One region of the Cupriavidus sp. FW305-3-2-15-C-LB2 genome, then DNA from elsewhere that is predicted to be linked to it. Evidence: predicted binding sites of a transcription regulator. Region 1 holds the regulator's gene; the other holds the start of a gene.
What was found. Region 1 encodes LexA, which represses DNA repair genes until DNA is damaged. Its sites were predicted from a motif close to ACTGTATNNNNATACAGT; they were not measured.
Positions count from the first base shown of each region.

Region 2: the regulator LexA is predicted to act here: its motif matches at 8,195-8,212, upstream of AC3WRR_RS15350 (ATP-dependent helicase).

Region 1 is NZ_JBYSZW010000064.1:21,499-33,357, reverse strand. It holds gene AC3WRR_RS31675 (enoyl-CoA hydratase/isomerase family protein) at 1-829, shown strand, start outside; gene AC3WRR_RS31670 (NADPH-dependent FMN reductase) at 959-1,519, shown strand; gene AC3WRR_RS31665 (hypothetical protein) at 1,635-1,970, opposite strand; gene dusA (tRNA dihydrouridine(20/20a) synthase DusA) at 2,567-3,604, shown strand; gene AC3WRR_RS31655 (hypothetical protein) at 4,618-4,896, shown strand; tRNA gene AC3WRR_RS31650 (tRNA-His) at 5,003-5,078, shown strand; gene AC3WRR_RS31645 (hypothetical protein) at 5,177-5,359, opposite strand; gene AC3WRR_RS31640 (hypothetical protein) at 5,356-5,637, opposite strand; gene AC3WRR_RS31635 (hypothetical protein) at 5,624-5,806, shown strand; gene AC3WRR_RS31630 (DUF2188 domain-containing protein) at 6,062-6,262, opposite strand; gene AC3WRR_RS31625 (DUF2188 domain-containing protein) at 6,465-6,707, opposite strand; gene AC3WRR_RS31620 (hypothetical protein) at 7,238-7,588, shown strand; gene AC3WRR_RS31615 (hypothetical protein) at 8,089-8,436, shown strand; gene AC3WRR_RS31610 (hypothetical protein) at 8,476-8,646, opposite strand; gene lexA (transcriptional repressor LexA) at 8,757-9,410, opposite strand; gene AC3WRR_RS31600 (asparaginase) at 9,666-10,658, shown strand; gene rpsF (30S ribosomal protein S6) at 10,793-11,167, shown strand; gene priB (primosomal replication protein N) at 11,245-11,544, shown strand; gene rpsR (30S ribosomal protein S18) at 11,548-11,826, shown strand; gene rplI (50S ribosomal protein L9) at 11,859-11,859, shown strand, end outside.
Region 2 is NZ_JBYSZW010000018.1:48,411-60,269, forward strand. It holds gene nagE (N-acetylglucosamine-specific PTS transporter subunit IIBC) at 1-1,490, opposite strand, end outside; gene ptsP (phosphoenolpyruvate--protein phosphotransferase) at 1,548-4,100, opposite strand; gene AC3WRR_RS15320 (GntR family transcriptional regulator) at 4,493-5,215, shown strand; gene AC3WRR_RS15325 (hypothetical protein) at 5,197-5,385, opposite strand; gene AC3WRR_RS15330 (LysE family transporter) at 5,464-6,111, opposite strand; gene AC3WRR_RS15335 (hypothetical protein) at 6,194-6,796, opposite strand; gene AC3WRR_RS15340 (SoxW family protein) at 6,951-7,454, shown strand; gene AC3WRR_RS15345 (TlpA disulfide reductase family protein) at 7,566-8,102, shown strand; gene AC3WRR_RS15350 (ATP-dependent helicase) at 8,262-10,361, shown strand; gene AC3WRR_RS15355 (class I SAM-dependent rRNA methyltransferase) at 10,381-11,577, opposite strand; gene AC3WRR_RS15360 (YbeD family protein) at 11,691-11,859, opposite strand, start outside.

The DNA of each region.
Region 1 (11,859 bases):
AGAATACGCGCTGAACTTCCTGATCCACCGCTATGCCAAGCCCTATATCGCACTGATGGACGGCGTGGTGATGGGTGGCGGCATGGGCATCTCGCAAGGGGCGCGGCTGCGCCTGGTCACCGATCGCACCAAGATGGCGATGCCGGAAACCAATATCGGCCTGTTCCCGGATGTGGGCGGCGGCTGGTTCCTGGCGCGCACGCCGGGCCGCATCGGCGAGTACCTGGGGCTGACCGGCACCGTGATCCATGCCGCCGACGCACTCTACGCCGGGCTGGCCGACGCCTATCTGCCGGGCAACCGGCTGGCCGAGCTGGTCGATTCGCTGCGCACGCAGCAGTTTGCCAGCGGCGACGCCGTGCTGGCGCACATCGAAGGCTTTACCGCTGCGCACCGCGATGACTGCGTGCCGGCGCAAAGCACGCTGGCCGGGTTGTCGGCGCAGATCGACAGCCTGTTCGCGGGCAACACCATGCCGGACATCCTCGCCGCCGTCAGCGACGCCCCGGGCGACTGGGCCGCGCAGACCGCCGCCATGCTGCGCAGCCGCTCGCCACTGATGCTGTGCGTGACGCTGGAGCAGATCCGCCGTGCGCGCAGCATGTCGCTCGAAGACGAGCTGCGCATGGAACTGGACATGATGCATTACGTGTTCCGCAACGGCGACGGTGTCGAGGGCATCCGCGCACTGGCTGTCGACAAGGACCACAAGCCGCGCTGGCAGCATGCGCGGCTTGATGATGTCAGCCGCGAGAAGGTGCTGTCGTTCTTCGACAGCCCGTGGCGCGCCGAGGAACATCCGCTGGCGTCGCTCGGCAAGACTGCCTGACATCCGCTGCGCAGGGCGTAACGGCGCCGACTCGGGTAGAGTGACGGCTGGACCGGCGCACGCGGCCAGGCCAACCCTGGCCGCGTGCGCCGTCCGCGTCATTCCGTCCACACAGTCAAAGGAGCCGCAATGAGTAATCCTCGTGATGTCGTTGTACTGGTGGGAAGCCTGCGCAAGGAGTCATACAACCGCAAACTGGCCAAGGCGCTGATCGCGCTGGCGCCGCAGCAACTCAAGCTGGAGATTGTCGAGATCGGCGAGCTGCAGCTGTACAACCAGGACCTGGACGACAAACCTACCCAGGCCTGGACCACGTTCCGCGACCGCGTCCGCCGCGCCGACGCCGTGTTGTTCGTGACCCCGGAATACAACCGCTCCGTGCCCGCGCCGCTGAAGAACGCCATCGACGTGGGCTCGCGGCCCTACGGCAGCAGCGTCTGGGACGGCAAGCCTGGCGCCGTCATCAGCGCTTCGCCCGGCGCCATCGGTGGCTTCGGTGCCAACCAGCACCTGCGCCAGTCGATGGTGTTCCTCAATGTCCCGATGCTGCAGCAGCCTGAGGCGTATATCAGCGGCGTCGACAAGCTGTTTGATGAGCAGGGCGGGATCGCCAATGAATCGACCAAGGGCTTTCTCGGCAAATTTCTGACGACGTTTGCAGGCTGGATCGAGCGGACTGCGCCGCGGTGATACTGCGGGGGCCGGGCGCTGTGAACCTCGACGCGGTAGCCTGTAACCGCGGTTTGGGGGGACGTGTCAGGTTACGAAGGCGTGCGCATCCGCCCCGGCTCCTGTCAGCGAACGTTCAGAGGTCGAGTCGAGAACCATCGAGTGCCATCCATGCCCAGAGGAGAAGCACCGGCATCCCGGCCAGCCAGCGCAGCCAAATGCTGCGGTTCATTGCCAGCAACGCCCAAATTGCAAGTGAGCAACCAAGCAGGAGTGCGAAGCACGACAGCAGGTAGTTCGCCTGTGATTGATATGCCCACATCGCCGCAGATGGTCCTTGGCCGCCGAACGGATAGTTTTCAGGGCCTGTCCAGGCTCCCCGTATCTCTACAAGCATCAGCATGGCGACGAGACCGAGGATGCCGGAACCGACAGCCTTAATAGCGAACTTCCAGTTCCATGTCTTTCGCATAGTACAAAAACTCCTTGGCAAAGGAGTTCATTGAACTGGTGAAGTCGATGCAACCTGCAGAGCCAGGGTAGCTTCCGCCGTGGATCGTGAAATTGCTTCGGCCAAACACGTTTGTCCCCGGCGTGGCTGCAACCCAATGCGCCGGGTTCCCCAGGCTGTCGTACAGCCCGGCCATCGCCCGGCCTTGATGTTGATGAGCCTGAGAATGCAGGCAGCTCTGTTGAAGATGCTTGTAATTTCCCAGTGTTGAAAATCATCCTGCCGCGCGGTGGTGCGGGGCCCCTGTCAGGGGCGGGCGCGCACGTTCCCATTTGCACGCAGAGGGCTTCGGGAATCAATCAGCGCAGTCCGAATGTGCATGTTATCTGTGCTGCACGTCTTCTATAGCCCAGTTAAGCCGTGCACGTGGAGTGATGCCAAGGAGCCGTTTCAGCATCGCGAGTGCACCTGTGTTGCTTCGATCGATCTCGATCTGCCCTCGATGGTAAACTCAAGCGCTTCCGCTCATCAGCGAACTTGCCGTTTCCCGGCAGGCTGACGAGGCAGTTTTTGAGTTTTTCTAAGTAGGAATATCGGTCCAGGCGGATCGTTGTGAAATGACTGATTATCAAGGGAAGATCGCTGCTGCAAGCCCGCGCCGGGTATCCGTGGCCCCGATGATGGACTGGACCGACCGCCATTGCCGCATGTTCCACCGCCAGCTCAGCCGCCACACCTGGCTGTACACCGAGATGGTGACCACCGGCGCGCTGCTGCATGGCGACGTCCCGCGCCACCTGGACTTCGATGCGGCCGAACACCCGGTCGCGCTGCAGTTGGGCGGCAGCGAGCCGGCAGATCTTGCCATGGCGGCCAGGCTGGGGCAGCAGTGGGGCTATGCGGAAGTCAACCTGAACTGCGGCTGCCCGTCCGAGCGCGTGCAGCGCGGGGCCTTCGGCGCGTGCCTGATGGCCGAGCCGCAACTGGTGGCCGACTGCGTCAAGTCGATGCGCGATGCGGTGGATATCCCGGTCACCGTCAAGCATCGCATCGGCATCGACAAGATCGAGCACTACGATTTTGTTCGTGATTTCGTCGGCCGGGTGGCCGAGGCGGGTTGCGGCACGTTTATCGTCCACGCGCGCAATGCGATCCTGAAGGGCCTGAGCCCGAAAGAAAACCGTGAGATTCCGCCGCTGCGCTATGAGGTGGCGTACCAGCTGAAGCAGGAGTTTCCTGAGCTGGAGATCCTGATCAACGGTGGCATCGTCAGCTATGACGAGGTGGCGGCCCACCTCGAGCACGTCGATGGCGTGATGATCGGTCGCGAGGCATACCATCAGCCCTATGTATTGGCCGAAATGGATGCGCGCTTCTATGGCGATGCGAGTGCGCCGGCGCCGTCGCGGCTCGATGTCGAGCTGGCGATGCAGCGCTATATCGGTGACCTGGTGGAGCGGGGGGGCTATATGGGCGCGGTCACGCGCCACATGCTTGGCCTGCATCGTGGCATCGCGGGCGGGCGTGGCTGGCGCCGCGTGCTGTCGGATGCCAAGCGCATGAATGCGGCACGCACGCGAGCCGATGTGGATGCACTGTTCGAAGAGGCGCGCGCGCACTTGCGGCCGCAGGCACAAGAGCCTCTGGCCGCGTAAGCGAGCGTGGGCTGCGCGTTCTGCCGAGGCCGCGCTCTAACTCAGAATCGTGAAAATGTGCATGGCTGCGCGGGGGTACCGCGCGCCGCACTTGCAATGCCTGATCGCCCGGAAACCGGCGCCAGGAAAGGGATTCCCCTAATTCGCTGAGGCAAGGCACTTTCATACACTGTGCCTGCCCTCGAATACAGGGCTTTCTTCAACTGATTATTAGCCCGCTTCGGCGGGCTTTTTTTTCGTCGCAGTACTCTTGTTGCTACGCCAGGCTTCTTGCTCTTCGTTTACCCGAATGGTGCATTCCCAGCATGACAGTTACAGTGCAACCGCCTTCAGGGCATTTGAGATCGCTAAATTTAAGAGTCCGCGTTGCGGACTCTTTTTTTGCGCGCTCGCTTTGCTTGCGCCGACGAGGGGATTAGACGGTTGTCCCCGTAAAGAGTTCCATCGGTCACGCCAGCAGGCTAGCGCGTATGGCTGATGCCTACGTCCAGCGTGCCGTACGTCGTGATGCTCGATTCCCTGCCGTCGACCCCGCCGCCAGCGCATCCGCCGAGCAAGGTGGCCGCCAATGCCGTCAGCGCAAGAATCCGCGCTGGCCATCTACACTTGATTTGCATTCCCGTTTCCTGCCGTTCGTAGACGTGTCGATTTTGTCGATGACGTCGATTGGGCTCTCAGATGCTCGTGAGGTTCCTTCGCCAGGTGCTGGCGCCACGACAATGAGAAGGCAGGGTGGCCAAAAAGAGGCAGGCGGCCCGATGGGGCGGGCCGCCTGACGGGAAGGTCGAGGGGGGTCAATGTCCCTCAGGCACAAGTATCGCTTCGCGCATTTGCGGCATGAACCCTGCAGAGGTAGGGGCTGTGCACAGCATATTTCCGCGAGCGAATCAGCGGCAGGCGCGAAGGTGCCAGCGCTGGGCGGGCGCCCTGGTCGGCGGCCGTGATACGATCCCTCGCATAGCCCCAGGCGAGACAAGGCATGGCATGCGGACCGAGCCGGCAGGGGGAGCAGCGTGGAAAAAGAAAACGTGGAAAACGAAGCGCCGTTCGGCGTTGTCTATGAAGACTTCAGGGTGATCTGGGTTGCCGAGCAACTGCAGGACGGCAAATGGACGGCACGCTACTGCTGGCATCCCGGCACTTCGGAAGCTGCTGGCAAGGCGTTGCAGGAAGCCGTGCTGAACGGCAAGTCGCGCCGCCTGTTGGGGCAGTTCGATACCGAAGCGGAGACCGTCGAAGCCATCAAGCAGGCAGTGCTGCTTGAAGCAAAGTGGAGCCCGTCCAGAACCTGAGCTTTTCTCTCAAAAAAATTGTGCGGAATACTAGCCATTCCGGCAAACTGTTTGTATAATCTTGGTTTTCGTCGATCAGCAACGAAACACGCTGATGACCTCTACGGTGGCTGTAGCTCAGTTGGTAGAGTCCAGGATTGTGATTCCTGTCGTCGTGGGTTCGAGTCCCATCAGCCACCCCAAATTTTCTTTCGCATCAAGGCCTTACGGGCTTTCTAACCGTCCCATGATGCGGAATTTCCCCACGGCGCCACTGGTGCCGTTTCTGTTTTCTGCTCCCTTATTCTGTTGCTGCTGCCCGTTTGACCTTGCGCCGATCGTAGTGACGGTGGGTGGTCGATGGGTTGGCGTGTGCCGCGAAGTCGTAGGCGTCGGCGGACCTGCGCTCGAGCTTCGTGGTGATCGCTGCGGGGCGGATGTCCATGGCGGCGAAGTGGACCTCGTATGCCTTCAGGGTTGTCATGCTGCCTCCCTAGCGGCGAGCATGGCGTCGGCCTCGATGTAGCGGAGGCGGGCACGCGCATCAGCCCAGAAGATCGCGTTGGCTAGCGGGTGGGCGGCGTAGTCAGGCATGGCGCGGCCGAGCAGTTGCTCCGCATAGCGGACGCCGATTTCATCGCCAACGACAACCTTCGCGGCGAAGTAGTCGCGAAGGGTCATGCCGCCAACTATCTCGTTCGGGTAGTCCCTGTTGAACGACATGGGAAATGCCGAGCCGCCGTTGTCGATGTCGGTACTCACCCGCCGCCGCATGCCGACGCGCCAGGACATCGCCCTGGTGCAGAACACGCAAGCCGACATCCTGGATCTCTGGTCGCGCGGCCTGGCCGAGCGCGACAAGGGCATTCAGGACCGGGCGGCAGCCTGGCTGAATAGCTGGAACGAAAAGAACCCGAATCACCCATCCTGATCAACGGGCGCCAGTTGCAGAGCCGCGTCAAGCAGATGGCGACGCCGAGCGCAGATCGGATGTTGAAAGGGGCGCCGAAGGGTCTGCGCGGCCGGCTGGCCGGCGAGTTCGCTGCTGGCCGCCCCGCGAAGGAGGGGAGTGATGAAGCGCTACTTCTGAAACGTGCTGATCGCCGTCGACCAACTCGGCAACGCGCTAGCCGCCGGCGACCCAGACGAGACGATCAGGCGTTTCTTCCCAGCAAGCATGCCGGCGCTATTCTTCGTCGCGCTCTGGATTGGTTCCATCGACCCGGCTCAAGTACCGGTGCATTGTCCCGTCTAGCCTGTGAACGTAGAGATCGACGCGTTCGGCACAGGCGGCTGTCCAGCCGGCATGGACGGCGTCCGCTTTCGTAGTGAACGGGACATTCGGACTGCCGTCTCGACAGATGTCCCAATGGCCGAGATGCGGCATGATGTGAACGTGTCGCATTTTGGGACCCCGCATCAGTATGCAATTCGAGTCTAGGGCCTACACATGAGCAATCCATGTTGGACAGGTGCTCAATCGGGCCTGTCTGGCAAAAGAAAAGCCCTCGATCAGGGTGGCGAGGGCCCGAAGTGGAGGCAGGCGTGTCGCAGGACCGCCCGCTTAGAATCCAACTGAGGGCATGACCTTAATCGGCATCACGGATGCAAGTGAGCGCGCTCGCGTCGCAATCGCGAAAATCGATCTCACTTGGCTCGTTTTCCAGGCCATGGATCGTGAGGACGGCATCCTGCGCCATTGCCATTTGAACGCCTGCGGCAATCGCTGCGCCGCGGGAGGGATAGGTTACACGCGTGCCGCTTGGATCATCGGTTTCTACGGCCCATCGGGATTCTTCGGTCAGCACAACCTGGACGGTATTGACAGACATTAATGCACCTCCTTGGTTGGGGCATGTCTTCGTTGTAGGTGCGATGAGTCGAACTCGATGTCGGGCAACCTCCTACCTTCGTGGATGGAGATGGCAAATAGCTGGTCAGAGGCGCATTCGTGTCAGGAAAGCGCGCTATACGTTGTGCAAAACCGCCGATCCGTGCAAAAAAGCCCTCGGTCGGGTCGAGAGATCGAAGGGAGGGTGTATTCGAGCCGTCGGCAGGCGCCGGTGCCAACATGGCGTTCCTGTTCTCAGAGGCCTATGCTTAACTCAGTCTTCTGCACGCTAACCGCGATGAAGCGCCACGTTTCTCACCTACCCGGCCACCCAGAACTCCCCGTGCACGGCGCGCGCTATTACTTCGCGCTGGTTGCTGGGCTGCTCATTCTGGGCGGGCTGTACCTCGCCGTCGCAGTGTAGCGAGCTCGATGCATTGCAGTCAAAGCGCAGGAACAAGCGGTCCCACGCCTGTCGTGGATGTCCCGGTTGCCTCTGCAGTTTGGGGCGATGCTCAGCGGGAGCGAAAAATGCAAGCGATATTCGCCAGAGGCTACACGCAACGGCCCGTGATAGTCGTGGCCCGAGAATACGCGGTTGACGGTATTCAAGTTGACGTGGGAGATCTAGTGACCGTTCGCGTCCTTGATCAGGATGTCGAGTTTGGCATCCGCCTATCCGGTCCCGGGGACGGCGTGGACAGCTGGCGGGGCACGATTTTTCATATTGCGCGCGGTGAAGAGGCGCTTACGTATGCAGAAGGGCTTGAGCTTGACGACATCGTGGATGTCTCGCGCGCGGAGATGGCCGAGATCATTAAGCACAACGACGATTCCCGATCTGTTTCGGCTCGCTCGATCCCGGATGGCGGCGTGGTGTAAGCCATGACGCCGGCGGTCTCCGGCACGCTTTAGATCACTGCTTCTTTCCGCCAGATCTCGGCCACAGTGGTCATCCCCTCCTTGCTCCGCCATGCAAAAATCATGCAAAAAAGCCGCGTACAAGGCGGGCTACGGAAAGTTTGCGCCGGTGGTGGTCGGGTATGTCTCGGGGGTTGCTGCAGGCAAGGGGCGCCGTTTGCGGGCCAAAAATTGAGGTGGCGCATGGGGCTCGCACGGGTTACAATTTTTCCCACGGCACCCGTAGAAGCCGCATGAATGCTTGTGAAAAATTGAGCGTTCATGGGGAAAAAAACGAGGCCGAAAGCGTTGATTCCAAAGGGGAAAATGGCGATTGATGCCGGGATTGAGATTCCTGTCGTCGTGGGTTCGAGTCCCATCAGCCACCCCAAAGCATTTCCCAGAACGGCGCCTCGCGAGGGCGCCGTTCTGCATTTCCCAGGGGCGGTATGTCTGTTCGAGCGGCAGCGGTTGGCGTAGCGATGGCAGCCATGGTGGCAGGGTGTGCCACCGGCACTTCTGAAAAGGACATTCGCGCGCGTGCGCCGATGCGCTTGTTCACGCCCGCCAAGATGGGTGAGGTTGCGAAATGCCTGCGCAACAATCTGGGCGATGACGCCGCGGTCGTCAACTATCCGGCGAAGAGCCAGACCGAGATCCGCATCGGCCAGACCACGTCTGGCGGTGAATACCAATACGCCTATCTGATTTCGCTGACGGCGAAGCCGGATGGTACGGCGCTGGAGCTGCGCAAGAGCGATACGTGGTTCCCGCAGCTGACGCCGACGGAGCTGGAAGCCGAAGCCAAGGCGTGTGCGCCGCGTAGCTGAGGGCGGCGCCCGCAGCTGCTCGGAGACAGCCGGCAGATTTCAGGCGGCCAGCTTTTCGGCGGTTTCGAGTTCAAGCATGCGGCAGATCGCCGCCATGCTGCCGACCATGGTGCGGCGCTGCGTACCCTGGTAGACGCGTACGCCCTTGCTCTGGCGGAACGGCACGGGCTTGACCGGGCGACGGGCGGCGACTTGGTGGATTTGCGGCATGGTGGCACCTCTTTTAGGCAAAGCGGGGTCAACACCCGGCAAGCCGGGCGGCGTCTGCAAAGCAATGGAAGCGGGTGGGCCCGCGCAGGCGGTTGGCCTGCGGTGCCCGGCTAGAAGCCGGAAGATCGGATCAGCCCGACGGCGATGCCTTCCAGCGAGAACTCCTCGCCAGGCTCCACGATGATGTTGGTGAAGTCCGGGTTTTCTGCGATCAGTTCGATATGGCCACCGCGCCGCTGCAGGCGCTTGACGGTCACGTCATCACCCAGGCGCGCCACCACGATCTTGCCGTTGGCGGCTTCGCTGGCGCGGCGCACGGCCAGCAGGTCGCCGTCGAGGATGCCGGCATCGCGCATGCTCAGGCCGCGCACTCGCAGCAGGTAATCGGGGCGTTCGTCGAAGACCGAGGCGTCGACCTGGTACTGGCGGTCGATATGCTCGGCGGCGAGTATCGGGCTGCCGGCAGCAACGCGGCCCACCAGCGGCAGCGTCAACTGCATCACGCCGGCCATCGGCAACGAAAACTGGTCGGGCATTTCCGAATCGCTGCGTGCCACCTTCAGGCGGATGCCGCGTGAAGCGCCCGGGGTCAGTTCGATCACGCCCTTGCGTGCCAGCGCCCTCAGGTGTTCTTCCGCGGCATTGGGCGAGGAGAAGCCAAACTCTGCGGCGATTTCGGCGCGCGTGGGCGGAAAGCCGGTGCGGCGGATCGTGTTGCGGATCAGATCGAAAATCTGCTGCTGCCGGGGTGTCAGGGTCGCCATGGGATCGCCGTTCCGTGCGGGGTCGCGGGGTTTCGGGTAAGAGGATCGGTCGATCCTTTATCCTGCATCCGTCTGACCGGGCACTGTATGTTTAAACAGTATGCTGTGATTTTATACAGTATCGGCCTGAGCGCAAGCAGAATTTTTGGGGCGTGTCTCATGGACGGAATGCGGATCACCGGCGAGAGCCGCGGCGAGGCGGGGCGCGCCCGTTACAATCGCCATTCCTGCCTTTCCACTTTCTTTGCGCGCTCCATGACCCAATTGCCTCGCATCGTCGTACTGGCCACCGGCGGCACCATTGCTGGCGCGGCCGGAAACTCTGCCAGCAGCGCACGCTACCAGGCGGCGACCGTGCCGGTGTCGTCGTTGCTGGCAGCGGTGCCCGCGCTGCAGTCGGCGGCTCGCATCGAGGCCGAGCAGGTGGCCCAGGTCGACAGCAAGGACATGACCTTCACGCTCTGGCAAACGCTGGCGGCGCGGGTTGAGCACTGGTCCGCGCAGCCCGACGTGGCTGGCATCGTGATCACCCACGGCACCGATACGCTGGAAGAAACTGCGATGGCGCTGCACCTGACGCAATCGTGTCCGGTGCCCGTGGTGATGACAGCGGCAATGCGGCCGTCGACGTCGCTGTCGGCCGATGGGCCGCTGAACCTGCTGGATGCGGTGCGCGTGGCCGCTCATCCCGATGCGCGCGGCAAGGGTGTGCTGGTGGTGCTGAACCAGCAGATCCACGCTGCGCGGGATGTGGCCAAGGCCCACACATCGGCGGTGGATGCCTTTGTCTCGGCCTGCGGGCCGCTGGGTTTCGTGCAGGACGACTACGTGCGCTTCGCCCGCGCGCCACGCGCGGCCTGGGTGATCGGGCCGATGCCGGCGGCGTGGCCGATGGTGGAGATCGTGGCGAGCTACGCGCAGCCGGGCAGGGTGGCAGTGGATGCGCTGGTCCGCGCGGGTGTAGCCGGGCTGGTGGTGGCTGCCGCCGGCAATGGCTCGGTGCATGAGGTGCTGGCCGGGGCGCTGGCCGATGCCGCTGCCGCGGGGGTGGCCGTGGTGCGCAGTTCCCGCACCGGGGCCGGCCATGTGGCGATTCCGCGCCAGCTCAGCCCGACGGATGGAGCTTTTGTTTCCGCAACGGACCTCAATCCCTATAAGGCGCGCGTGCTGCTGGCCCTGGCGCTGGCAGCCGACTCAGGCCTGGCGCGGGATCCGGCAAGGCTGCAGGCCGTGTTTGCCAACGCCTGATTTGCCTGTGTACTGATTTGCCTGTGTAATCAGCGGCTTGCGCACTTGCCGCCATGCGCGCTATAATGTAAGGCTATTCAACCTTGCCACACCGGACTCGTGACGCCCGGGTGGCTAATCCAAAAGGAGCGTCAATGCGTCATTACGAAATCGTCTTCATCGTCCATCCGGACCAGAGCGAACAAGTGCCGGCCATGATCGAGCGCTACAAGCAGCTCGTGACCTCGCAGAACGGCAACGTTCACCGCGTGGAAGACTGGGGCCGTCGCCAGATGGCTTACATGATCCAGAAGCTGGCCAAGGCTCACTACGTTTGCCTGAACATCGAATGCGGCAAGGAAACGCTGGCTGAACTGGAACACGCGTTCAAGTTCAACGACGCCGTCCTGCGCCACCTGATCGTGCAGACCAAGAAGGCCGAGACCGCACCTTCGCCGATGATGAAGGAAGTGCAGCGCGAAGAAGCCCGCAAGGCCGCGCAAACGACCACCGAAGGCCAGGCCGCCTGAGTGCGGACTGCGGTGCGCGCCATGGCTGACAGCGTCGGCCACGGCAGCATGGATTGCAACCAGCAAGAGGTCCCGCGTTGAACCAGCTTCGGCTTGCCGCCACCCTGGCGGAACGCGATGCCCTGCGCTATACCCCGGCCGGGGTCCCCGTCGTGAACTGCATCCTGCAGTACAGCGGCGAGGCCGTCGAGGCGCAAACGCCGCGGCAGGTCGAGTTTGCAATCTCAGCGATGGGGGTCGGACAGGTTGGCCAGCGTCTGGAGCGCTTACCGCTCGGCACGCTGCTCGACTGCGAAGGATTCCTGGCCCGCAGGCACCGCAACAGCAAGGCTCTCGTCTTTCACATCACTGGATGTAAAGCATTCGAAAAGGATTGAATCATGGCATTCGTCAAACGTGACAACAAGAACAAGAAGCGCTTCCAGCAACAGAACCCGCTGTTCAAGCGCAAGCGCTTCTGCCGCTTCACCGTGGCTGGCGTGGAACAGATCGACTACAAGGATCTGGACACCCTGAAGGACTTCATCGGCGACAACGGCAAGATCACGCCCGCCCGCCTGACCGGTACCAAGGCTCACTATCAGCGTCAGCTGGATACGGCCATCAAGCGTGCGCGTTTCCTCGCGCTGATGCCGTACACCGACCTGCACAAGAACTGATCAGGCCATAGGTCCGTTAAGGAGAGAATACGA
Region 2 (11,859 bases), on a different contig from region 1:
ATCCACCAGGCGGGATCGAAAGCACCGGCAGCCGGCACGGACGCCTGGGTAGCAACGGCGGGCGCAGCAGCCACCACGGCCGTGGCCTGCGGCGCCTGCTGCAGCACCGCGCGGATATCACCGGCAACCTGCTCGGCCTGCGGCCCGATCACCACCTGCACCACATTGGGCGGGCGCTTGAGCACGCCGCGTACGCCCAGTGCCTTGAGCCGCGGCTCGGACACCGCGCCGATGTCGGCCACGTTCAGCCGCAGACGCGTGGTGCAGGCATCGACCACGACCAGGTTGGCAGGGCCGCCCAGCGCTTCGACATACTGTTGCGCCACGCTGCCCGCGGCCGGCTGCGCGGCACCGCCGGCGGCCGCCACGGGCACCACTTCATCGCGGCCCGGCGTCAGCAGGTTGAAGCGGCGGATAAAGAAGCGGAACAGCCCGTAATAGACCAGCGCATAGGCCAGCCCCAGCGGAATCGCCAGCCAGCCGCGGCTGGACAGCCCGTAGCCCAGCACATAGTCGATCGCGCCGGCCGAGAAGGTGAAGCCCAGCCGGATATCGAGCGCATGGCACAGCGCCATCGACAGGCCGGTCATCAGCGCATGCAGGCCGTACAGCACCGGCGCCAGGAACATGAAGCTGAACTCGATCGGCTCGGTGATGCCGGTCAGGAACGAGGTCAGTGCCATCGAGAACAGCATGCCGCCAACCAGCGCGCGCCGCGCCGGCGGCGTCTCGTGGTACATCGCCAGGCAGGCCGCGGGCAGGCCGAACATCATCACCGGGAAAAAGCCGGTCATGAACAGGCCTGCGCCGGGGTCGCCGGCAAAGTAGCGGTGCAGGTCGCCCGATACCGCCGCCCCCGTGGCCGGATCGGCGTAGTTGCCGAACACGAACCACGCCAGGGTATTGATCAGGTGGTGCAGCCCGGTGACCAGCAGCAGCCGGTTCAGCAGCCCGAACACCAAGGCGCCGGCCGAGCCCGCCGTGGTCAGCCACGCGCCGGCCGCGTTAATGCCGGCCTGCACCGGCGCCCACGCATAGGCCAGCACGATGCCCAGCAGCAGGCAGCACAGCGCGGTGACGATGGGAACGAAGCGCTTGCCGGAAAAGAAGCCCAGATAGGGTGGCAGCGCGACATTGCGATAGCGATTGTAGAGCCCGCCCGCCACCGCGCCGGCGACGATGCCGGCCAGCACGCCCATGTCGAGCGATTTGTCGATGGTCTTCAGCACCGTGGTCAGCACCAGGTAGCCGATGGTGCCGGCCAGTGCCGCCGCGCCGTTGTTGTCGCGCGCAAAGCCCACCGCCACGCCGATCGCGAACAGCAGGGCCAGGTTGGCAAAGACCGCGTTGCCGGCCTCGGCCATCAGCTTGATGTCGAATACGTCGGGCTGGCCCAGGCGCAGCAGCAGGCCGGCCACGGGCAGCACGGCAATCGGCAGCATCAGCGTGGCGCCCAGGCGTTGCACCCTGGGCAGCAGGTCCATCTTCATTGGCGTTCTCCGAATCTGTGCGCGCGTGGCGCGTATTGGGTTGTGGTCGACCGGCGCTTATGCCGGCCAGTAGCGGCGGCACGCGTCGCGCACCGCAGCGGCTGACGGCAGCCGCAACAATTCGCCTGCGCGCTGCCGGCAATCGGCATGCGAGAGCGCGCGCACGCGCGCCTTGACGCCCGGCACCAGCCCGGCGTCGACTGACAACTCGGTCACGCCCAGCCCGACCAGCACCGGCACGGCCAGCGGGTCGCCCGCCAGCGCGCCGCACACGCCTACCCAGCGCCCGTGGCGCGCGGCGCCCTCGGTGGTGGCGGCGATCATGCGCAGCACCGCGGGATGCAGGCCATCCATGCGTGCCGCCAGCTCCGGCTGGCAGCGGTCAATGGCCAGGGTGTACTGGGTCAGGTCGTTGGTGCCGATCGAGAAGAAATCGGCGTGCTCGGCCAGCTGGTCGGCCAGCAGCGCGGCGGAAGGGACTTCGATCATCACGCCGACCTCGATCTCGGGATCGGTACCGGCTTCGGCCGCCAGCGCACGGATGCGTTCGCGCCAGGCCAGCAGTTCGCCGACCTCGCTGACCATCGGCAGCAGGATGCGCAGCGGCCCGCTCGCGCGCACTGCAAGCAGGCCGCGCAGCTGGTCGTCCAGCAGTTGCGGGCGCACCTGCGCCAGGCGCACGCCGCGCAGGCCCAGGGCGGGGTTGTCTTCGGCAGGCAGGTGCAGCCAGGCGGCGTCCTTGTCGGCGCCGATATCAAGCGTGCGCACGATCGCGCTGCGGCCCTGCAGGGCATCGGCAATGGCCTGGCAGCTGGCGGTGTGGTCCGCCGCCGCGGGGGCTGCGTCGCCGTGCAGGAACAGCAGTTCGGTGCGCAGCAAGCCGACCGCGTCGGCACCATGCGCCACGGCATTGCGGGCGTCGTCGAGGCTGCCGATATTCGCGGCCACCTCAATAGGCACGCCGTCGCGGGTGCTGGCCGCGGCGTGCGCGGCGCGCAGGTCGGCCTCGCGCTGCTGCGCGCGCAGCCTGACGGCGCTGGCGGCGGCGGCCAGCAAATGCGCATCGGGGCAGGCGTGCAGGCGGGCGCTGTCGCCGTCGGCGATGACCGGCGTGCCGTCCTGCAGGCGCTCCAGCGCGCTGCCCAGAGCCACCAGGCAAGGGATGCCGAGCTGACGCGCGATGATGGCCGCGTGCGAGGTCGGGCCGCCGCGCGCCATCACCAGTGCGGCAACCCGGGTGCGGTCCAGTCCGGTCAGGTCGGACGGCGTGAATTCCCCGGCGGCCAGCACGATGACATCGCCGTCGGCGGCCGGTGCGAGCAGCTGGACCGGGACACTGCCTGCCGGGGCCAGCGCACGCAGCACGCGCTTGCCCAGGTCCAGCAGGTCGGCAGCGCGTTCGGCCATGCGGCGGTCGGCCATCGCGGACAGCATGGCGGCTTCGGCCCGGGTGGCCTCGCGCCAGGCAAAGCCCGCGCTCTTGCCGGCGGCGATCATGGTCTCGGCCGCGGCCTGCAGTGCCGGGTCTTCCAGCAGCGCGCGATGCATGGCGAAGATGCCGGCCTCGGCGCCGGCGCGGCGTGCGGTGGCGGCTTCGCTCTCATGCGCCAGCTGGGCGTCGATGGCCGCCAGCGCGGCGCGCAGGGCCTCGCGCTCGGCAGCAATGCCCTGGCCGGCCTCGGCCGGCTCCGGCGTGGTCTCGCGCCACCAGTGCAGCGTGCCGATCGCGATGCCGGGGGCGGCAGCCACGCCGGGGATGCCATCCGCCGGCAGGCCGGCGCCCGGCCCAGGCTGCGCAATCGGTGCGGCCACCGTGGGCACGGGTTCTTCTTCGCCCACGCCGGCGCGCTGCAGTTCGTATGCGACCGCATCAAGCGCGGCACCGGCATCGCGGCCGGTCGCCACCAGCTCGACCGCGGCGCCCTCGTCGGCGGCCAGGCCCAGCAGCGCCACCAGGCTGGCCAGGCTCGCCTGCCGGCCGCCGTAGTGCAATGCGACGGCGGCGTCCAGGCCGCGCGCGGCTTCGCGCGCCCGTGCCGCGGGCCGCGCGTGCAAGCCGCCAGGGCAGGCCAGCGTGACCGTGCGCCGCTGTTCGGCTGCACTCGCGTGGTCTTCCTGCGCGGGCGCCGCGGCACCCGCGGCACGCACCTGCAGCAGCACCGTGCGGCCCGCCTCGGCCTGCGCCGCGCCGGTCCTGCCGGCGACCGTGAAGGCATCGCCATTGGCGATTGCCATCACCGTCACCAGGCTCGACGCCTGCTGCGCGACACGGTCGACATCGAAACGGATCAGCGCATCCCCCTGGCGCACGGCAGCGCCCTGCGCCACGCAAGGCGCAAAGCCTTCGCCGCGCAGCGACACCGTATCGATGCCGACATGGAGCAGCACCTGCGCCCCGCACGGAGCCTGCAGCGTCAGGGCGTGGCCGGTGGCGGCCAGGTGGACGATGGTGCCGTCGCAAGGCGCCACCAGCGTGTCGCTCAGGGGGTCGATGGCCAGGCCGTCGCCGAACATGCCGTCGGCAAAGACCGGGTCCGGCACGGCCGCGAGGGGAAGCAGCACTCCGCTCACCGGAGCCCGCAGCAACAGGGTTTCGCTCGTCTCAGCCATTTTGCTTCCAGAAGTCGCGGCGGCCGGTGCAGAAATGCGACGGCGCCAGGGTCAGGCGAAAGATAGACGGCAACCGACAATAAAAATACCAGTGAAAACCACTACAACAATATTGTATCTAAGTGGCATCTTTATTGAGGCAAGGCAAAACAGTCCTTGGATGGTCCTCACATTCGCCTTAATCACCATAACCCACGGAGATAGGTAAGATTTTTCCAAATCACAGCAGCATTTTCCGATGCCATAATCAGCAGAACCATTTCAATACCAATTGACGTAAAGCGAAGCGATGGCGATGTTATCGCCCAGATGACGCAATGCCGCCCCATGGACGTCAAATGTCCTAAAGTGGTATCATCACCTCCACACTCTGGTACCTACGAGGATTCGCAATGGATCAACGGCTGCAGGCTCTCAAGCCGGACGAAGCGGAGGCGACGCCGATCTACCTGCAAGTGGCGCGCAGGCTGGCCGCGGCCATCCAGGCCGGCCAATGGCGGGTGGGCGACGCGCTGCCGTCCGAGCGCACGCTGGTGGATTCACTGGAGATTTCACGCGTCACGGCGCGGCGCGCGCTGCAGGTGCTGGCAGAGGAAGGCGCGATCACGCGCAGCCGCGGCGCGGGCACCTTTGTCGCGCCGCGCCCTGAGCAGAAGGCGGCGCGGCTGGACAACTTCAGCGAGCTGGCGCGCCGGCGCGGCATGACGCCGGCCAGCGAACTGGTGGCGTTCGAACGCCGCCGCGCCACGCCCCAGGAGGCTGCGGCGCTGGCGCTGCAGGAAGGGGAAGAGATTGTCAGCCTGACCCGCCTGCGCAAGGCCGACGGGCAGGTCTTCTGGATGGATGTCACCACGCTGGCACTGGCCGTGCTGCCCGACGCCAGCGCCATCGGCGAATCGCTGTACGCCTACCTGGAGCGGATCGGCAAGCCGGTGCTGCGCGTCACCGAAAGGCTGCGCGCGATCGTCGCCGGCGAAGCACTGGCCGCGCGCCTGCAGATCGCGCCCGGCGAGCCGCTGCTGCATATCCTGCGCACCGGCTACACCCATGGCGACCAGCCGGTCGAACTGACCGACGGCTACTGCCTGAACGATTTCTACGAGCTGAAGCAGTAGTGCCCGGCACGCCCGGCAACCGGCGGCTCGACCGGGGGCGGGGTCGGATCTTCCTCTGGCGGCAACGGCAAGTCCGGGGGGATGCCCGGCGGCCCGGGCTCTTCGACCGGGGGCACGGTATGGCGCGGCTGCAGGCGCGCACCGGCGTGGGGGTTCGGCAAGGCGGGCATGCGGGGTCTCCGTGGCCGGGTTTCCTCCTCATTGAAGCAAACCCGGCCGGTGCGCGCCAGTATTGATGCAGACGCCGCTCAGGCGTGTTGCCGGCGCACGAAGAACAGCGCCGCGCCCACCGCCATCAGCACGCTGCCAAAGAAGCGGTTCTGCCAGCGCACCGCGCGCGCATTACGGAACAGCCCCTGCATGCGCGACGCCAGCAGCGCATAGCCATGCATCACCACCAGGTCCACGCAGCACATGGTGGCCGCCAGGATCGCCAGCTGCAGCGCAAGCGGCCGGTTGGGATCGATGAACTGCGGCAGCACCGCGACCATGAAGATGATGCCCTTGGGGTTGGTCACATTGGTCAGCAGGCCGGTGGCAAAGCGCCGGCGCCGGCTCATCACCGCTACGCGCACGGGGGCGGTGCTGCCACCCTGGTCCGCCCCGCTCTCTACCTGCGCGCGCCATTGCTGCACGCCGAGGTAGATCAGGTACAGCGCGCCTATCGTCTTGACCACCATGAAGGCCTGCTCCGAGGCCAGCAGCAGCGCGCCCAGGCCGCCGCCCGCCACCAGCAGCACGATCACCAGCCCGGCCTGCAGGCCAAAGATGGTGGTGGTGGTCCTGCGCAGCCCGTACGAGAGCCCATGGCTCATCGACAGCACCGCGCCCGACCCCGGCGACACGGCGATCACCCAGCACGCGGCGAAAAAAGCCAACCATACTTCCCAACGCATCCCACTCTCCTTTGACGACAACCATGCCGGGGCCACGCTCCCGCAGCCACGGCACCAACAATCTTTCCTGCGACGCGGCGCGTCAGAACGGGTGGAAGCCGCCCAGGAACTGCTCCACCTGCTCGGCCTGGCGCGCGTCGCGCGCGGCATCGCCCGATTCCAGCACCACCGCCTGGTACGCGCGCGTACCCACCGCCACCAGGCGCGCCGTCAGCCGGCGCGGCGACTGGTCCTGCGGCGACACCCCGCTGGCCTGCACTTCCACGCCGGCAAGCGGGCGGCCCGGACGGTCGGCGCTCATCACGGTGACGGGCCGCGCGCGCGGCTCGCCCGACGGCGTGCCGAGGTTGGCCAGCAGGCCGGCCTGCATCGCCGCCAGCGCCTCGCGCCGCAGCGCTTCGTCATCGGCGGGCAGCGTCACCACGCCCACGGCGAACAGCGTGTCGTCGACGCGCGCAGCTTCCATCGTCATCGGCAGCTTGCGCCCGGCAATGGTCACGTCGCGCGCGGCGCTGGTGGGCTTGCCCGGATAGAGCGCGGCGTAGGCGCCCTCGCCGGACTGGATGGTGCGCCAGTCATAGCGCGGTGAACAGGCGCACAGGGCGAATGCCAGCACGGCGGCACAGCACAGCAGCGGGCGGCGGACAGCGGCAGGAAAGCTCGGCGGGGGCGGCACAAGACGCATCGGGAATCCATGGGGGACGGCGCGCGCAGGCTGCGGGCGGCGCTGGCGGACGCCATCGCCTGCGGGCGGAAACCGGTATTATCCCGAAAGCGGCGCTCCAGTGCTTGCTGCGCCGCTCCCGCTCCCGCTACCGCCCTGCCCCCACGTTCCAGCCATGCCTGCCGCCCTCATTGCCCGCCACGCCTTCGCCATAGCCAGCCTGCGCTGGGTGGCCGCGGGTGCGTTGCTGGCAGCCGCGGCCGGCATGCCCGCAGCCGCGGCCAGCCCCGCCCACCTGCCGCCGGCCACCGACCTGGCCGCCCACGGCACCGAGGCCGCGCGCCGCGGCGAGCCGCTGGTGGTGCTGGTGTCGATGCCGGGCTGCAGCTATTGCGACGCGGTGCGCCGCAACTACCTGGGCCCGCAGGCCGCCGCCGGCGAGATTGCCGTGCGCGAGCTCGACATGACAGCCGACACCCCGCTGCGCGACGCCGACGGCAGCCTGACCACCGCGCGCGCGTGGGCCCGGGCGCACCAGGTGCGGGTGGCGCCCACGGTGCTGTTCCTGGACCGCCAGGGCCGCGCCGCCGCCGGCCCGCTGCGCGGCATGCAGCCGGATTTCTACGGCGCCTACCTGGAACAGGCGCTGGACCAGGCACGCGCCACCGTCCGGCGCTGAATCGATCGGGACGCTTGCGGCGGATTGCCGCAGCCCGGCCCCGCGCAGCGCGCGAACGCCTGCGGCATTAGAATGTCCCATTACTGACCGAACCTGCCTGACCCGGATTCCATGACCACTGCTGCCCCTGCCACCAAATCCTCCCGCAAGCCCTGGCCCATCGTCGCGGCCGTGGTCGTGCTCGCGCTGCTGGGCTGGTTCGGCTACCGCGCGCTGGCGCCGGCCAATACGGCCCCGGCGGCCACCTTCACGCTGCTGTCGGGCGAGAAGGTCAGCACCGCCGACCTCAAGGGCAAGGTCTATATGATCAACTTCTGGGCCACCAGCTGCGCCACCTGCGTCAAGGAAATGCCTGACATGGTCCGCACCTATGAGCAGTTCAAGGGCAAGGGGCTGGAATTCGTCGCCGTGGCGATGAACTACGACCCGCCCATGTATGTAATGAACTACGCCAGGACGCGCGGCCTGCCGTTCAAGGTGGCGATGGATTCCGACGGCACCGCGGCCAGGGCCTTCGGCAATGTGCAGCTGACGCCGACCACCTTCGTGGTCGACAAGGACGGCCGCATCCTGAAGCGCTATGTGGGCGAGCCCGAGTGGGATGCGCTGCACAAGCTGCTGGATGGCGCGCTGGCAAAGTCCGCGTAACGCTCCCGCGGCAACCGCAGCGAAAAGGTGCTCATCGAGCACCTTTTTCTGTTTTTACGCACGATCGCCAGGGCAGCAGGTTGCGCGACATCCCTGTATGGATATACAGTTGGCGCCAGCCTTTTTCTGAGTTTTCCGAGCCTTCCCCGAGCCCCGCCTGTGACTTTGGACCTAGCCCCCGCCGCCGACCTCGCTGCCCCTGGAGCCGATGATGTCCCCGCCTACCTGTCCCGGCTCAACCCGGAGCAGCGCGCCGCGGTGGAACACGGCAGCGACGCGCCGCTGCTGATCATCGCCGGCGCCGGCTCGGGCAAGACCAATACGCTGGCGCACCGGGTCGCGCACCTGGTGCTGGCCGGCGCCGATCCGCGACGCATCCTGCTGCTGACGTTCTCGCGCCGCGCCGCGGCGGAGATGGGACGGCGCGTCGAGCGCATCGTCGACCAGGCGCTCGGCACCCAGACCGGCGCGGGGCGCGCGGCGCTGCAGTGGTCCGGCACCTTCCACGCCATCGGCGCGCGCCTGCTGCGCGAATACGCCGAGACCCTGGGCCTGTCGCCCGCCTTCACCATCAGCGACCGCGGCGATGCCGCCGACCTGATGCACGTGGTGCGCCACGACCTGGGCCTGTCGGAGACCGCCAGCCGCTTCCCGAAGAAGGAAACCTGCCTGGCGATCTACTCGCGCGTGGTCAACACCCAGGCGCCGCTGGAAGACGTGCTCAAGCAGCAGTTCCCGCGCTACGCGATGTGGGCGGATGCGCTGCGCACCCTGTTCGCCGGCTATGTCGAGGCCAAGCAGAAGCAGCATGTGCTGGACTATGACGACCTGCTGCTGTACTGGGCGCAGGCCATGGCCGAGCCCACCATCGCGCAGGACATGGGCGCGCGCTTCGACCACGTGCTGGTCGACGAATACCAGGACACCAATGCGCTGCAGGCGTCGATCCTGCTGGCCATGCGGCCGGACGGCCGCGGCCTGACCGTGGTGGGAGACGACGCGCAGTCGATCTACGCCTTCCGCGGCGCCACCGTGCGCAATATCCTGGACTTCCCGGCGCAGTTCACGCCGGCCGCGCAGCAGGTCACGCTGTCGCAGAACTACCGCTCGACGCAGCCGATCCTGCAGGCCGCCAACGCCGTGATCGGGCTGGCGGCCGAGCGCTATACCAAGGACCTGTGGTCCGAGCGCGCCTCGGCCGAAAAGCCCGGCGTGATCGTGGTCAACGATGAGGCCGACCAGGCCCGCTACGTGGTCGAGCAGGTGCTGGCGCGGCGCGAGGCCGGCCTGACGCTGATGGCACAGGCGGTGCTGTTCCGCGCCGCCGACCACAGCGCGCAGGTAGAGATCGAGCTGGCCCGGCGCAATATCCCGTTCGTGAAGTTCGGCGGGCTGAAATTCCTGGAATCGACCCACGTCAAGGACGCGCTGGCGGTGGTGCGCTGGCTGGAGAACCCGCGCGACCGCATGGCGGGCTTCCGCACGCTGCAGCTGCTGCCCGGCATCGGCCCCAAGACCGCGGCGCGCGTGCTCGATGCGCTGGCGCTGGCCACCGAGCCCTTGTTCGCGCTGGAGCAATTCGAGCCGCCGCCGGCCGCAGCGCCCGCCTGGGCCGACCTGCTGGCGCTGGCGCGCGCGCTGATGGCGCCCACCTCGCCGTGGCCGTCGGAGTTCGAGCAAGTGCTGGCCTGGTACGCGCCGCACCTGGAGCGCCTGCACGACGATGCCGCCGCGCGCCAGGCCGACCTGCAGCAGCTGGAGCGCATCGCCGCCACCTACGGCGCGCGCGAGCGCTTCCTGACCGAACTGACGCTGGACCCGCCCAGCGCCTCCAGCGACGAATCCGGCGTGCCCTCGCGCGACGAGGACTACCTGATCCTGTCGACCATCCACTCGGCCAAGGGCCAGGAATGGAAGGCGGTGTACGTGCTCAATGCGGTCGACGGCTGCATGCCGAGCGACCTGGCGACCGGCACCACCGAAGAGATCGAGGAAGAACGGCGGCTGCTCTATGTGGCAATGACGCGGGCCAGGGACCACCTGGACATCGTGGTGCCGCAGCGCTTCTACGTGCACCAGCAGGTGGGCTTCGGCGACCGGCATGTGTATGCGTCGCGCACGCGCTTCCTGCCCAACCGCGTGATGCCCAACTTCTACAGCCGCTCGTGGCCACCCCCGCCGATGCCGGGCGAAGGGCCGGCCAGACCCGCGCTGGCGCCGGTGGACCTGGCCAGCCGGATGCGGAATATGTGGCGCTGACCAGCGCCACACATCCGTCTTACGCTACCTTCTCCAGCAGCAAACCCTTGAGGTACTCGCCTTCCGGGAACGCCGCCAGCATCGGGTGATCCGTGCCGGCCGACAGCCGCCGCAGGATGCGTGCATCGGCGCGCGCATCGGTCACCGCGCCCGCCACGATCTTCTGGAACAGCTCCATGCTGATCGCGCCCGAGCACGAGTAGGTGAACAGCAGCCCGCCCGGGCGCAGCAGCTGCATGCCGACCAGGTTGATTTCCTTGTAGGCGCGCGCGGCGCGGTCGATATGCTGCGCCGACGGGGCGAACTTGGGCGGGTCCAGCACGATCAGGTCGAACTGGCGGCCCTCGGCGCGGAATTCACGCAGGGTCTTGAACACGTCGGCATCGAGCCAGGTGGCGCGCTCGGGTTCGAAGCCGTTGAGCGTGACATTGCCCGCGGCGATCTTCAGCGCCTCGCCCGACGAATCGATCGAGGTCACCGAGGTGGCGCCGCCGCGCAGCGCCGCCAGCGAGAAGCCGCCGGTATAGCAGAAGCAGTTCAGCACCTCGCGCCCGCCGGCCAGGTCGCCCACCAGCTTGCGGTTGTCGCGCTGGTCGACATAGAAGCCGGTCTTGTGGCCGTTGCGCACGTCGACGTAGTAGCGCACGCCGTGCTCGGTGACCGACAGCGCCGGATCCGGCTCGGCGCCGGCCAGCACCCCGGTCACCAGCTCCAGGCCTTCGCGCTGGCGCACGGCGGCGTCGGAACGCTCATAGACGTTGGGGCAGCCGGTTTCCTTGACCAGTGCCTGCACGATCGCGGTCTTCCAGTGTTCCACGCCGGCCGAATTGAACTGGCACACCAGCTGGCCCTTATCACCGTTGCCGTAGTAGTCGACGATCAGGCCGGGCAGCCGGTCGGATTCGCCGAAGATCAGCCGCACTGCGTCGCTGTCCTTCACCCATTGGCGCCGGTAGGCAACGGCCGCGGCCACGCGGCGCTTGAACAGGGCGTGGTCGACCGGCTCGTTTTCATCGAAGGTCCACGCGCGCGCGCGGATCTGCGACTCGGGGCTGTAGGCGGCCTTGGCCAGGAAGCGGCCGTCGGCGGCGCGCACGATCACGGTCGCGCCCGGCTCGCAGCGCCCTTCGGTCGTGGCAATGCCGGTGGCGTAGATCCACGGGTGGCGGCGCAGCAGGGATTTTTCCTTGCCGGGTTTCAGGGTGATGGTGTTCATGTTGGTATGGGGAAACTGCAGACCACCAGCAATTGAAACTGGCGCGAACGCATCAAGGCGACTCCCCTCTCCCGCGCGCGGGAGAGGGGAGAAAACAATGCGGGAAGGACAGGTTAGAGGACGACCTTCACCATCGGATGCGAAGTCAGCGCCCGATACAAGTCGTCGAGCTGCTCGCGGCTGGTGACCCACACCGTCACGGTCAGGCCCAGGTAGTTGCCGCCGCTGGAGGGGCGCATTTCCATCTTGCCGGCGTGGAAGTCGGGATCGAACTCCTGCACC